DNA from 4 places in the Streptomyces sp. NPDC002206 genome. Region 4 is predicted to be linked to each of the others. Evidence: riboswitches for the same ligand, from Rfam matches in the RefSeq annotation. Region 4 holds a riboswitch; each other region holds the start of a gene.
What was found. A riboswitch is a leader RNA that binds a small molecule or an ion and turns the genes downstream of it on or off. The one in region 4 is predicted to bind cyclic di-AMP.
Positions count from the first base shown of each region.

Region 1: another riboswitch for cyclic di-AMP. It lies ahead of ACWCP8_RS12250 (M23 family metallopeptidase); the one in region 4 lies ahead of ACWCP8_RS23155 (M23 family metallopeptidase).
Region 2: another riboswitch for cyclic di-AMP. It lies ahead of ACWCP8_RS02740 (NlpC/P60 family protein); the one in region 4 lies ahead of ACWCP8_RS23155 (M23 family metallopeptidase).
Region 3: another riboswitch for cyclic di-AMP. It lies ahead of ACWCP8_RS04915 (M23 family metallopeptidase); the one in region 4 lies ahead of ACWCP8_RS23155 (M23 family metallopeptidase).

Region 1 covers NZ_JBSFCW010000005.1:19,145-22,346, forward strand. Annotated here, with positions in the region: gene ACWCP8_RS12245 (aldo/keto reductase) at 1-53, opposite strand, end outside; gene ACWCP8_RS12250 (M23 family metallopeptidase) at 231-1,349, opposite strand; cyclic di-AMP (ydaO/yuaA leader) riboswitch at 1,361-1,513, opposite strand; gene ACWCP8_RS12255 (PP2C family protein-serine/threonine phosphatase) at 1,762-2,904, opposite strand.
Region 2 covers NZ_JBSFCW010000001.1:591,693-594,894, forward strand. Annotated here, with positions in the region: gene pcrA (DNA helicase PcrA) at 1-1,343, opposite strand, end outside; cyclic di-AMP (ydaO/yuaA leader) riboswitch at 1,602-1,768, shown strand; gene ACWCP8_RS02740 (NlpC/P60 family protein) at 1,767-2,963, shown strand; gene ACWCP8_RS02745 (hypothetical protein) at 3,059-3,202, opposite strand, start outside.
Region 3 covers NZ_JBSFCW010000002.1:6,368-9,569, forward strand. Annotated here, with positions in the region: gene ACWCP8_RS04910 (alpha-galactosidase) at 1-1,118, shown strand, start outside; cyclic di-AMP (ydaO/yuaA leader) riboswitch at 1,410-1,570, shown strand; gene ACWCP8_RS04915 (M23 family metallopeptidase) at 1,574-2,443, shown strand; gene ACWCP8_RS04920 (SGNH/GDSL hydrolase family protein) at 2,619-3,202, shown strand, end outside.
Region 4 covers NZ_JBSFCW010000012.1:178,340-181,541, forward strand. Annotated here, with positions in the region: gene ACWCP8_RS23150 (GntR family transcriptional regulator) at 75-791, opposite strand; gene ACWCP8_RS23155 (M23 family metallopeptidase) at 1,004-1,804, opposite strand; cyclic di-AMP (ydaO/yuaA leader) riboswitch at 1,818-1,987, opposite strand; gene ACWCP8_RS23160 (M16 family metallopeptidase) at 2,195-3,202, opposite strand, start outside.

The sequences.
Region 1 (3,202 bases), on a different contig from region 4:
GCGAGCGGGAAGACCTGGAGGTCGGAAGTGCCGAGCTTACGAAGAGATGTCATAAATGGATCAACGGACTCCGCCGCGGCCGCTATTCCGTACCGGGGGGCCGCACGGGCATCCGCATCCGCATCCGCACCGGCGTCGCAAGGACCGGGGTGGAGCAGACCGGCAGCCCTGACGTCGGGGGGTGAGCGTCAGGACTGCCGGGTTTGAGAGGCCGGAGAACCGGCGCGGGCTCAGACGGTGAGGCCCTTGTCGCGCAGCCAGGTCATCGGGTCGATACCCGTGCCGTCCGGGGTGTGGACCTCCAGGTGGAGGTGGGGTCCGGTCACGTTGCCGGTGGCTCCGACGCGGCCGATGGTGTCACCGGTGGTGACCTTCTGGCCGACGCTGACGTCGATCGACGACTGGTGGCAGAACCACAGCTCCGTACCGTCCTCGAGCTCCAGGACCGTGCGGTAGCCGTACGAACCGGACCAGCCCGCCGACTTGACGGTGGCGCTGTGGATGGCCTTGATCGGGGTGCCGGTCGGCGCCGCGAAGTCGAGTCCGGTGTGGTAGCCGGAGGACCACATCGAACCGGCTTCACCGAAGGTCGAGGTGATCGTGTACGACGAGGTGGGGATGGCGTAGGAGGCGGCGAGCTTGGCCAGCCGGGCGGCCTCGGCCTTCGCCTTCGCCTCTTCCTCCGCCTTCTTCTTCTCGGCGGCGGCCTTGGCCTCGGCGACGTCCTGCTTCGCCTTGGCCTCGGCGGCAGCCTTCTCCGCGGCGGCCTTCTCCTCAGCGGCCTTGGCCTCCGCCTCGGCGGCGTTCTGCTGCTGCTCGGCCTGCTGGAGGATGCGGGCGCGCAGCGCCTCGCCGGCGTCGGTGGTGCCCTGCTCGGCCTCGGCGACGGTGATGCCGGCGCTGGTGAGCGGGGCGGCGGCAGCCGCGGACTTCGCCTGGTCGGTGGCGGACTCGTCGGAGAACAGGGCCCCCACGCCGGGAAGGGACTTGGCGTCGGGGAGGTTGTCCGCGAGGGAATCGGGAAGGGAGATGGAGACCGGCGGCTTGCTCTGCGCGGTGGCCATGCCACCCGCGCCCACGGCCGCGATGACGCCGACTCCGAGCACCGTGGAGCTGCGGGCCAGCCCGTTGCGCTGCTTGACGACGCGGTGCTTGCCGCGTACGGGGCGGACGGACTCCTCCGTGGGGTTCCATTCCTCCCACGCCCGGTCGGTCTCACCGAAACCGTCGGTCGCGAACTCAGTGGTGAACTCGGCGCCGAAATCGGTTCGCTGCTCGGTTCCGTACTCGGTCGTGAAGTCGGAGCCGAACCGGGAGGGGGCTTCGGGGGCAGGCTTGTTGGACGCCACGGGGGCGCACTCCTTTCCTTCCTTCTCGCCTACCGGGTTAGCTGACGGGTTCGGAGCAGGAAGGTCTCCTACGGATCCCTCTGCCTCTCACGAGACACAGGTGTCCGATTCACCCCATGTAGGTGGTTCCCCGGTTTCCTTGCGGAATTCGGCGCTCGCGCACGGTGCCGCCACTGACGACGGCTGGGACAACCGCGCTGCGTTATCGAACGTTAATAGACGGACGGGTCCGATTCCAAGCCGTTCCCACTGATCGTTAACGGTCTTGGCCTGGACTTTACGGGACACAATCGGGCGGAAACGGGCGAGTTGATCGCCACTCAACCACCACACGTTTTCTGACGTTGTATCAAATGTTATGCGGAGTGAGGCCTTTCGATTACGCACGGTGGCATCACTCTGCAAAACCCCTTCACCGACTCAGCTCTTCCTCGCTCGCGTCCCGGCCCACGATCTTCACAGTCCTGCGCCGCTTCGGCTGCCCCCGCGCGGGACGTGCGACCGCGAGCAGCGCCATGTCGTCGGTGGACCTGCCGCCGGTGTGCAGCCGTACGTCGTCGGCCAGCGCGGACAGCAGCTCCTCGGGCCCGGGAAAGATCCGCCCGCGCAGCCGGGCCGCCGGATCGTAGAAGTCCCCTTGGGCGTCCCGCGCCTCGGAGAGTCCGTCCGTGTACGCAAGCAGCGTCATCCCGGCGGCCAGCTCCCATACGTCGGCCCGGTCCGTCCACGCCCCCAGGTCCATGCCGAGCGGCAGCGCGGGCACCGTCGGGAACAACGCCTCCAGTGAGCCGTCGGGGTGGAGCAGCAGCGGCTCGGGATGACCGCGGTTGACGATCCGCACCTCGGCCGCACCGGGCGGGATCTCGGCGAGCACGGCGGTGACGAACCCCTCGACCGGATCGATCCCTCCCTGCCGCGCCCCCTCCCGCGCCAGCGCCCGCTCCAGCCTCCGCGCCACGCCCTCCAGCGAATCCTCCTGCTCGGCGGCCTCCCGGAACGCGCCGATGACCACCGCCACCGTCCCGACTGCTTCGAGGCCCTTGCCCCGCACGTCCCCGACCACGAGCCGTACCCCGTACGAGCTCTCCGCCACGGCGAACAGGTCACCACCGACGAATTCGTCCGCCTGGGCCGCCTCGTACCGCGCGGCGACATGGAGCCCCCCGATCCGCTCGGACGGCGTCGGCAGCACGGCCCGCATCGCGGTCTCCGCGATGACCCGCGCCGAAGCCAGCTGCTCGTTGCTGCGTCGTACGACCCGGTTGATGACGACGGCGAGGGCCGCGACCGTGATCACGGTGGCGAGCTCGATGAACGGCACGACGTGCAGCGGACTGCCGCTGGACAACCGCAGCGAGAGGATCGAGAAAACCGCGGCGACGCCGGTGAGGACGGTGCCGACCGGCGAGAAGAACGGTGCGGCGATCAACGGAGCGGCCACGAACATCGGCACGGCGGTGAAGGGCGGTGGGCTGAGGTAGTCGAACACCAGCCCACCGATGATCATCAGAGTCGGCAGCGCACGGACGAACCACCAGGCCCAGCCGCGCACCATGGCCCGCCCCCTGACCCGCCCCACGCGCAGCTCCTTCGCCATCCCCACCTGTGGTCTCCTGCCCGGCGCGCCCTGTGCTGCTCTGGGCGGTGCGCCCTGTGCTGTCCTGGGCGGTGCGCCCTGTGGTCTCATACCCCGTACCCGCCCGGCTGTCCCTGCCCGGTACCCGCACGGCTGTCCTGACCTGCACGCGCACGGCTGCGGACTGCGCCCCGCTTCCCAGGCTTGCCGGAGCGGCGTCGCGCGGCGACTCCTCATCGGCCAAAGGGGGGACGGAAAACATGAATCAGGCCCGGCA
Region 2 (3,202 bases), on a different contig from region 4:
ACGCCGCCGACGACCTTGTAGGGCAGGCCGACGCGGATGAAGATCTCTTCGAAGACCCGGGACTGCGCGTTCGTCCGGTAGAAGATGGCGACATCGCCCGCCTTGGCGTCGCCCGCGTCGGTCAGCCGGTCGATCTCATCGGCGACGAACTGCGCCTCGTCGTGCTCGGTGTCGGCGACATAGCCGGTGATCCGGGCGCCCTCGCCCGCGTTCGTCCAGAGATTCTTGGGGCGGCGGCTCTCGTTGCGTTCGATGACCGCGTTGGCCGCGGAGAGGATCGTTTGCGTGGAGCGGTAGTTCTGCTCCAGCAGGATCGTCGTCGCGTTCGGGTAGTCCTCCTCGAACTGGAGGATGTTGCGGATGGTCGCGCCGCGGAAGGCGTAGATCGACTGGTCCGCGTCACCCACGACGCACAGCTCGGCGGGGGCGTCGGCCGGTCCGGCCGGGCCCACCAGTTCGCGTACGAGCGTGTACTGCGCGTGGTTGGTGTCCTGGTACTCGTCGACGAGGACGTGCCGGAAGCGGCGGCGGTAGTGCTCGGCGACATCGGGGAACGCCTGGAGCAGATGGACCGTCGTCATGATGATGTCGTCGAAGTCCAGCGCGTTGGCCTCGCGCAGCCGGGACTGGTACATCGCGTAGGCCTGGGCGAGCGTCTTCTCGAAGCCGTCCGCAGCCTGCCCGGCGAAGGTCTCCTCGTCGATCAGCTCGTTCTTCAGGTTCGAGACCTTCGCCGTGAACGACTTCGGCGGGAAGCGCTTCGGGTCGAGGTCCAGATCGCGGCAGACCAGGGCCATCAGCCGCTTGGAGTCGGCGGCGTCGTAGATCGAGAACGACGAGGTGAAGCCGAGCTTCTTCGACTCGCGGCGCAGGATCCGTACGCACGCACTGTGGAACGTCATGACCCACATGGCGTTGGCGCGCGGTCCGACGAGCTGCTCGACGCGCTCCTTCATCTCGCCCGCGGCCTTGTTGGTGAAGGTGATCGCCAGGATCTGGCCGGGGTGCACCCCGCGCTCGGCCAGCAGATGGGCGATGCGATGGGTGAGTACCCGGGTCTTGCCGGAGCCGGCCCCGGCGACGATGAGCAGCGGCGACCCTGCGTGCACGACGGCGGCGCGCTGCTCGGTGTTCAACCCGTCGAGCAGGGCGGCAGCGTCGATCACTGGGCGGTGGGCGCCGTCCCGGTAGTACGCATCCCTGGGCGGCGGGGGCGCGTCGAACACGCCCGCGAAGAGGCCCTCCGGCACCGCTTCGGGTGCGGAGTCCTCGGGGGGCGGCGGGGGCTCTTCCTCCGAGTGCTGGAGGCCGGCCAGGAAACTGTCGTCAAAGAGGCTGCTCATCGCTTGACGAGTCTAGGCCGCCGCACCGACACCGTGCGGCCGCATGGCGAACAGCACCCGGCGCACGGGCACATAAGGAGACCGTGCGCCCACACCGCGTAGCGGAAGAGGGGGCCGCCCGGCCCGCACGCCCACCCCCGTCGTCGAGGTCACGAAAACGTATCGGGCATATCGAACATCGACCTTCACAGCAGCACCACGGGTTGGCTAGCGTGCTCCGTCGGGCGGCCCGTACCCCCTGAGGCGAACCACGCCGAGCGGGCTCCCACGCCGAATCCGGGCTGCCCTCATGAGAGTTCGGAACCGGGGACCCACACGCATCACCGGGGTGAATCGGTCCATATCCCCCCATCCGGACCGTAGGGCAGCCTTCCGTTCCGCCCGAACCCGACAGCTAACCCGGTAGGCGGTCCACGGAAGGAGATGCCGGCCTTGGCGTCGCATCGCAAACCGCGCACCCGGGTGCGCTCCACCACGCCCGCCGTCGGGCTCACAACGGCCGCATTGGCAGGTGTGACCCTGCTCTCCACGCAGAGCGCCATGGCCGCCCCGGCCTCGCCGAAGCCCAGCATCGAGGACGTACAGAAGAAGGTCGACGACCTCTACCGGCAGGCGGGCACCGCGACCCAGCAGTACAACCAGGCGAAGGAGGCCTCCGCCGCACAGCGGGGCAAGGTCGACGCCCTGCTGGACGACGTCGCAAAGCGTGCCGACAAGCTGAACGACGCGCGCAGGACGCTCGGCAACTACGCGGCGGCGCAGTACCGCACCGGCTCCATCGCGCCGAGCGCCACCTTCTTCCTGGCCGACGACCCGCAGGCGTACTTCGACCAGAACCAGCTGATGGCCCGGATGGCGGGCCGGCAGCAGGAGGCGGTCACGGACTTCCGTACGCAGCAGGCCGCGGCGTCGAAGAAGCGCGCCGAGGCGGCGAAGAGCCTGGAGACGCTCACCGAGTCACAGGCCACGCTGCGGACCAGCAAGGCGAACATCCAGAAGAAGCTGGGCGAGGCCCGCACGATGCTGTCGAAACTGACGGCCGAGGAGAAGGCGCGGCTCGCGGCGCTGGAGCGCAAGAAGGAGGCGGAGGCCAAGCGCAAGGCCGAGGAGCTGGCCCGTCAGCAGGCAGCCGCCAAGGCCGAGGCGGACCGCAAGGCCGAGGAGGCAGCGAAGCAGGCGGGATCCGGCGGCGATACGGGAACGGGCACCGGCACCGGCACCGGCACCGGCACGGGGACCGGCACGGGGACCGGCTCGGACAGCAGCGCCACCACGAAGGCCGACAAGGTCCTCGCCTTCGCCCGCGCCCAGATAGGCAAGCCGTACGTCTGGGGCGCGACGGGCCCCTCGTCGTACGACTGCTCGGGGCTGACCCAGGCCGCATGGAAGGCGGCGGGCGTCGACATCCCCCGTACCACCTGGGACCAGGTGGAGATCGGCACGCGGATCGCGACGGCGGATCTGCAGCCGGGCGACCTCGTCTTCTTCTACGACGACATCAGCCACGTCGGCATCTACAAGGGCGACGGCATGATGATCCACGCCCCGAAGCCGGGCGCGAATGTCCGCGAGGAGTCGATCTACTACATGCCGATCTACGGCAGCGTGCGGCCCGCGTAGCCGCGGTCCCGGACAACGGCGAGCCCCCGCCGGAAGAATCCGGCGGGGGCTCGCGCCATGAAGAGCAGGGACCGGCCCGGGCGGCAGCGGCCGGCTCAGGTCCAGAGCGTCGCGATGAAGATATTGGCGACCGTCAGCCCGCCGACCGCTGCGAAGGCGCCCTTCGCGACCTTCTCCTCGTCCCGCTTGATGTACACCAGTGCGAGGATCACGACCAGGACCGCCAGCTTCACGCCGAT
Region 3 (3,202 bases), on a different contig from region 4:
CCGTGCGTGCCGCAGCGATGGGTGTCGAACTGTTCGTGGTGGACGACGCGTGGTTCGGGCAGCGCACCAGCGACCGGGCAGGACTCGGCGACTGGACCCCGAACCCCGAGCGCTTCCCCGGCGGGCTGAAGCCGCTCGCCGACGAAGTGCACGCACTCGGCATGCAGTTCGGCATCTGGGTCGAACCGGAGATGGTGAACGCCGACAGCGACCTCTACCGCGCGCACCCGGACTGGGTGCAGCACTTTCCCGGGCGCACCCGCACGGAGTTCCGTAATCAGCTGGTGCTGAATCTGGCCCGGACCGATGTGCAGAACTTTCTGTGGGAACAGCTCGACTCACTGCTCTCCAGCGCCCCGATCGACTATGTGAAATGGGACTTCAACCGGTGCTTCACCGATGCGGGCTGGCCGGGCGAGGAGTATCCGCAGAAGCTCTGGATCGCGCATGTGGATGCGCTGTATGCGCTGATCGACCGGCTGCGGGCCGCTCATCCCGGTGTCGCCTTCGAATCCTGCTCGGGCGGCGGCGGCAGGATCGATCTGGGCATCCTCGCCCGTACCGACCAGGTGTGGACCTCCGACAACACCGACCCGCTGGACCGGCTCGCCATCCAGGAGGGCTTCGGGCAGATCCATCCGTCCCGTGTGATGGCCGCCTGGGTCACCGACAGCCCGAATGTCCAGCTCAACAGCAGGGTCAGCTCGCTGCGCTTCCGCTTCGTGAGCGCGATGGCCGGAGTGCTCGGGGTCGGCGGGGACCTCACCGAGTGGAGCGACGAGGAGCTGGCCGAGGCCCGGGGCTGGGTGGACCTGTACAAGGAGATCCGCCCGGTGGTGCAGCACGGGGCGCTGTACCGGCTGCGTGCGCCGCGCGGCGGGCTCAGCGCCGTGCAGTACACGCACGGTGACGAGACTGTGGTGCTCATGTGGCTGGAGGTGCAGAGGTACGGGGAGCTGCCGCCGGCCCTGCGGCTGCGCGGGCTCGACCCCACGGCGACCTACACCTGCGTGGACACCGGGGCCGTCCACCACGGTTCCGTGCTGCTGCATCAGGGGCTGCACACCGGCCTGCGGGGGGACCTGGACGCGAAGGTGTTGAGGCTCCGCCGCGGATGATGCTCATGACATGTCCGTATTGGGGCATTTAGTAGAACATGCCCTACTTATACGGGAGATGAGGGACCTTTCGTGAGCGGGATCATATCCGTGACGGTGTGTGGTGGAGCGGCGGCCGGGTAATCCGTACACCGCGCGGAAAGCCAAGATCCTTAATCCACGGAGTGTGACCGGAATTCCGCGCCGATTTCCCGGAGCGGATTCCGGCACGCAACCGATGGCTTGTTCTGCTCGTCCTCATTCGTTTACGGTCACCGTCAATCCGGACGGACCGCCTAATCCTGCCGCCGACCGGAATTCGTACCCACTCATCGTGTGGCAGGAGCGGGGGAACCAGGTAAGCCGCCGACCGGAGAAATCCGGCCGGCTCGGGGTTAAGTCGCACTTCATGCGACCGGGCATCTCCAGCCCGAACCCGACAGCTCACCTCGTAGGCGCCGGAGAGGAAATTGTTCATGCCCATATCGGGTAAGCACCGTCGTCCGAAGTCCAGCACCATCGCTCGTGGCGTTGCCGCCGCCGGCGCCGGCGGGGCCGTCATCGCCCTCCCGCTGCTCGGTGCCACCGGCGCCCACGCCGCAGAGCAGGCCGCCCCCGCCGCGCACTCGGCCGCAGCCACGCACGCCGCCCCGGCCGCCCCGGTCGCGAAGAAGCAGGCCGAGACCCGGACGTACTCCGTCGTCGCCGGCGACTACCTGTCGAAGATCGCCGCCGACAACAAGGTCGACGGTGGCTGGGAGAAGCTGTACCAGGACAACCGCGAGGTCATCGGCGGCAACCCGAGCCTGATCCACCCGGGCATGAAGCTGACCCTCGGCGGCTCGGCCGCGGTCACCGGCACCACGCAGGCCGCCCCGGCCCCGTCGAAGGCTCCGGTGGCCAAGCCCGCCGCCGCCCCTTCGGCCGCCCAGAGCAGCAGCTCCGGCTACGTCGCCCCGGTCCCGGGCAAGCACACCACCAACTACCGTGCCTCCGGTGCCAACTGGTCCAGCGGCAGCCACACCGGCATCGACTTCCCGGTCGCCACCGGCACCAGCGTGAAGGCGATCACCTCCGGCACCGTCGTCACTGCCGGCTGGGGTGGCGCTTACGGCAACGAGGTCGTCATCAAGCACGCCGACGGCCACTACTCGCAGTACGGCCACCTGTCCGCGCTCTCCGTCTCGGTGGGCCGGACCGTCTCCGCCGGACAGCAGATAGGCCTCTCCGGTGCCACCGGCAACGCCACTGGCCCGCACCTCCACTTCGAGGTCCGCACCGGCCCCGCGTACGGCTCGGACATCGACCCGGTCGCCTTCCTGGCTTCGCACGGAATCTCCGTCTGATCGGATCCGATCAGGCCTGATCCGAACGGCTAAGTGAAGGGGCGGTGCGCGGCGGCGCACCGCCCCTTCACTTATTCCCTCTTTACCAAAACCTGACCGGGTGGTCTATCTCACCTCCCGTCAACCCCTTAATACGGTCGCGTAGGTCACATTCGGCAGTGCAGGATGTGCCCTTGTGGCAGACGATTCGAGAAAAAATCAACGTGGCGTCAACAACCGGCATGGCGCCATCGGGTCGTACGCAGCGATTGGCGACAGCTTCACCGAGGGGGTCGGTGACCCCGGCCCGGACGGAACCTTCGTCGGCTGGGCGGACCGTTTCGCTGTTCTCCTCGCGGACCAGCTGCCCGACCTCGATGCAGCGACGAACACCGATGGTTCCGCCGGTTCGGCTCACGGGAATTTCCGGTACGCCAATCTCGCCGTACGCGGACGCCTCCTCGACCAGATAGTCGAGGAGCAGGTGCCGCGCGCCAAGGAGCTCGCCCCCGATCTGGTGAGCTTCTGCGCGGGCGGCAATGACATCATCCGGCCCGGCACCGACCCCGACGACGTGGCCGAGCGCTTCGAGCGCGCGGTCGCCGACCTGACCCGGTCGGTCGGCACCGTCATGGTCACGACCGGCTTCGACACCCGCGGCGTTCCCGTGCTGCGCCATCTGCGCGGCAAGATCGCCACCTACACCGCTCATGTGCGGTCCATCGCCGACCGCTACGACTGCCCGGTCCTCGACCTGTGGTCGCTGCGGTCCGTGCAGGA
Region 4 (3,202 bases):
AGGCTTCCGGAGTTAATTCGGGCAGCCGAAACAAAGCCCCGCCGAATTACATCTCTTTGTATACGGCGCATGTGTTAATGACGGCCGCTCGCGGTGTTTACGGCATGTTGCGAAGTTCTCACCCGGCCGGGCCGCGGCGGGGCGGGCTCACGGCCCGGGGTGCGGTCCGCGCGCCGCAGCCGGTGCGCGGCGGTGGCGCGCTCGGCGTGCTGCGCGGCCAGCGCCCTGGCCCGTTCCGCGTCACCGCGCGCGACTGCGTCCACGATGGCCCCGTGCTCGGCCCAGGAATCGGTGGGGCGGGCCGGCTGCTCGACCGCGTACATCCAGGCGATCTTGTGCCGGAGCTGGGTGAGCAGCGCGATGAGTCCGGGGCTGCCGGAGGCCTGGGCGAGCGTCTCGTGGAACCAGCCGCCCAGCGAGCGCAGATCCTCGCCCTCGCCCCGCCTGGCCCGCTCCTGACCGAGCCTGACCAGGCCGCGGAGGACTTTGAGGTGTGCCTCGGTGCGGCGCTGCGCGGCGCGGGCCGCACCCAGCGGCTCCAGCAGCATCCGGACCTCCAGCAGGTCGGCGGCCTCCTGCTCGGTGGGCTCGGCGACACAGGCTCCGGCGTGCCGGCGGGTGACCACGAAACCCTCGGACTCCAGGGTGCGCAGCGCTTCCCGTACCGGGACACGGGACACCCCGTAACGGCGTGCGAGCAGTTCCTCGGTGAGTCTGCTGCCGCGTTCGAAGACACCGGAGACGATGTCGTCACGGATTGCCGTGCATACCGAATGCGCCGGAATGCGCATGTCCGAACCTCCGCCTTAATCCCCGCGAAACGCGGCCGATCGACGCCTGTTCTGTGACTCTATTGCAATGCGGCTGCATTTCCGACGCCGGGTCGAAATCCATGAATATCTTTTGGTCCGAAGACGGTTCGGCAAGCGCCTCCGGCGGGGGCCGGTCCGGGGATACCGAAGGCCCCGGCGGGAAGCCGGGGCCTTCGGGGGTGCCGCGTCGGTCAGACGGTGACGCCGTGGGCGCGCAGGTACGCGACGGGGTCCATGTCGGAGCCGTACGACGGCGTGGTCCGGGCCTCGAAGTGGAGGTGCGGTCCGGTGGAGTTGCCGGTCGAGCCGGAGAAACCGATCCGCTGGCCCGCGCCGACGCTCTGGCCGACCGACACGCCGATCGACGAGAGGTGGCCGTACTGGGTGTACGTGCCGTCCGTCATCCGGAGCACGATGTTGTTGCCGTACGCGCCGCCCCAGCCGGCCTCGACGACCGTGCCGGCGCCGACGGCGACGACGGAGCTGCCGGAGGGGGCGTGGAAGTCGATGCCCGAGTGGCGGCCGGAGGACCAGAGGGAGCCGCTGGACTTGTAGCCGGTGGTGACGTACGAACCGGCGATCGGGAGCTGGAAGGCGCCGAGGCGGGTGCGCTCGGCGGAACGGGCGGCACGCGCCTTCGCCTCGCGGGCCGCCTTGGCGCGGGCTTCGGCCTTGGCCTTGGCTGCCGCCTTGGCGCGGGCTTCGGCCTTCGCCTTGGCTGCCGCCTTGGCCTTGGCGGCCGCCTTGGCCTGGCGCTTCTGCACCTCGGCCTGGGTGGCCACCTGGTCGGCAAGGGTGCCCTCGATGGCGATGACCTGGTTCAGGCCGGTCTCGCTGACAGAGGGGGCTTCGGTGCCGGCGGCGAGCGCCGGAGAGGCCAGCCCACCGATGACTCCGGTGGTGGCCAGAGCTGCGATGCCGGCTATCTGCGCGCTCTTGCGCGTCAGACGGTTCGGGGCACGGTGCTTCCCGGTGGGGCGGGTGAACGCCATGAGGTGGCTGGTCCTTTCCTTCCTTCTCGCCTACCGGGTTAGCTGACGGGTTCGGAGCAGGAAGGTCTCCTACGGATCCGCGGGCCTCACAATGGGCGCGCAGGCATCCGATTCACCCCAGGGACTGCGTGGGTCCCCGGCTCCCCAGGCTCGCGCCTGACGGGGACTCGGCGATAGCTGCCCGGCGCCGCGGATGCGGCATACGGGTGACGGACAGCGCTGCCGACGCTAAGCGGGGGGACTTTCATTCACCAAACGGACAGGGCGTTTTGTAGCGCATCCCACAGGGCACGCAGGCATCTATCCGACAAATCAGGCAAAAGGGAAGACCCCGACGAGATGCCACTCGCGAGGGTCTCCCTCTGTCCCGATATGCGGTTATTCGATGCGTCAGCCGGTAACGACCGACACCTCTCCGATGCCCAGCGCCCGGACCGGCTCCTCGATCTGCGCGGCGTCGCCGACGAGGATCGTGACCAGACGGTCCACCGGGAAGGCGCTGACCACCGCCGCGGTTGCCTCGACCGTGCCGGTCTCGGCGAGGCGGGCGTACAGCTGCGCCTGGTAGTCGTCCGGGAGGTGCTGCTCGACCTGGTCAGCGAGCGTGCCCGCGACCGAGGCCGCCGTCTCGAACTTCAGCGGGGCGACACCCACGAGGTTCTGCACGGCCGTCTCGCGCTCGGCGTCGGTCAGGCCCTCGGCCGCCAGCGTCCGCAGGACCGTCCACAGGTCGCCGAGCGCCGGTCCGGTGGATTCCGTGTCCACCGAGCCGCTGATGGCCAGCATCGCGGCGCCCGTCGCCCCGGAGGCGGAGTCCGCCGCCGACGACCGCAGGACCTGCGCGAAGGCCCGTACGCCGTAGGTGTAGCCCTTCTCCTCGCGCAGCACCCGGTCCAGCCGGGAGGTGAGCGTGCCGCCCAGGCAGTACGTGCCGAGGACCTGGGCAGGCCACACGCTGTCGTGCCGGTCGGCGCCGACGCGGCCGATCAGCAACTGGGTCTGCACGGCTCCGGGACGGTCGACGATGACCACCCGGCCGGTGTCGTCGGCGGTGATCGGCGGGACCGGCCGGGACTCGGCACTGTTCCCGGACCAGTCGCCGACGGTGTCGGCGAGCAACGCCTCCAGGTCGATGCCCGTGAGGTCACCGACGACCACGGCGGTCGCGGTGGACGGGCGGACGTGGGCCTCGTAGAAGCTGCGGACCGCCGCGGAGTCGATCCGCTCCACCGTCTCCTCGGTGCCCTGGCGCGGGCGCGACATCCGCGCGGTGGCCGGGAAGAGCTCCTTGGAGAGCTGCTTGGCGGCGCGGCGGGCCGGGTTGGCCTGCTCATGCGGGATCTCGTCGAGCCGGTTGCGTACCAGCCGCTCGATCTCGCTGTCGGAGAATGCGGGCGC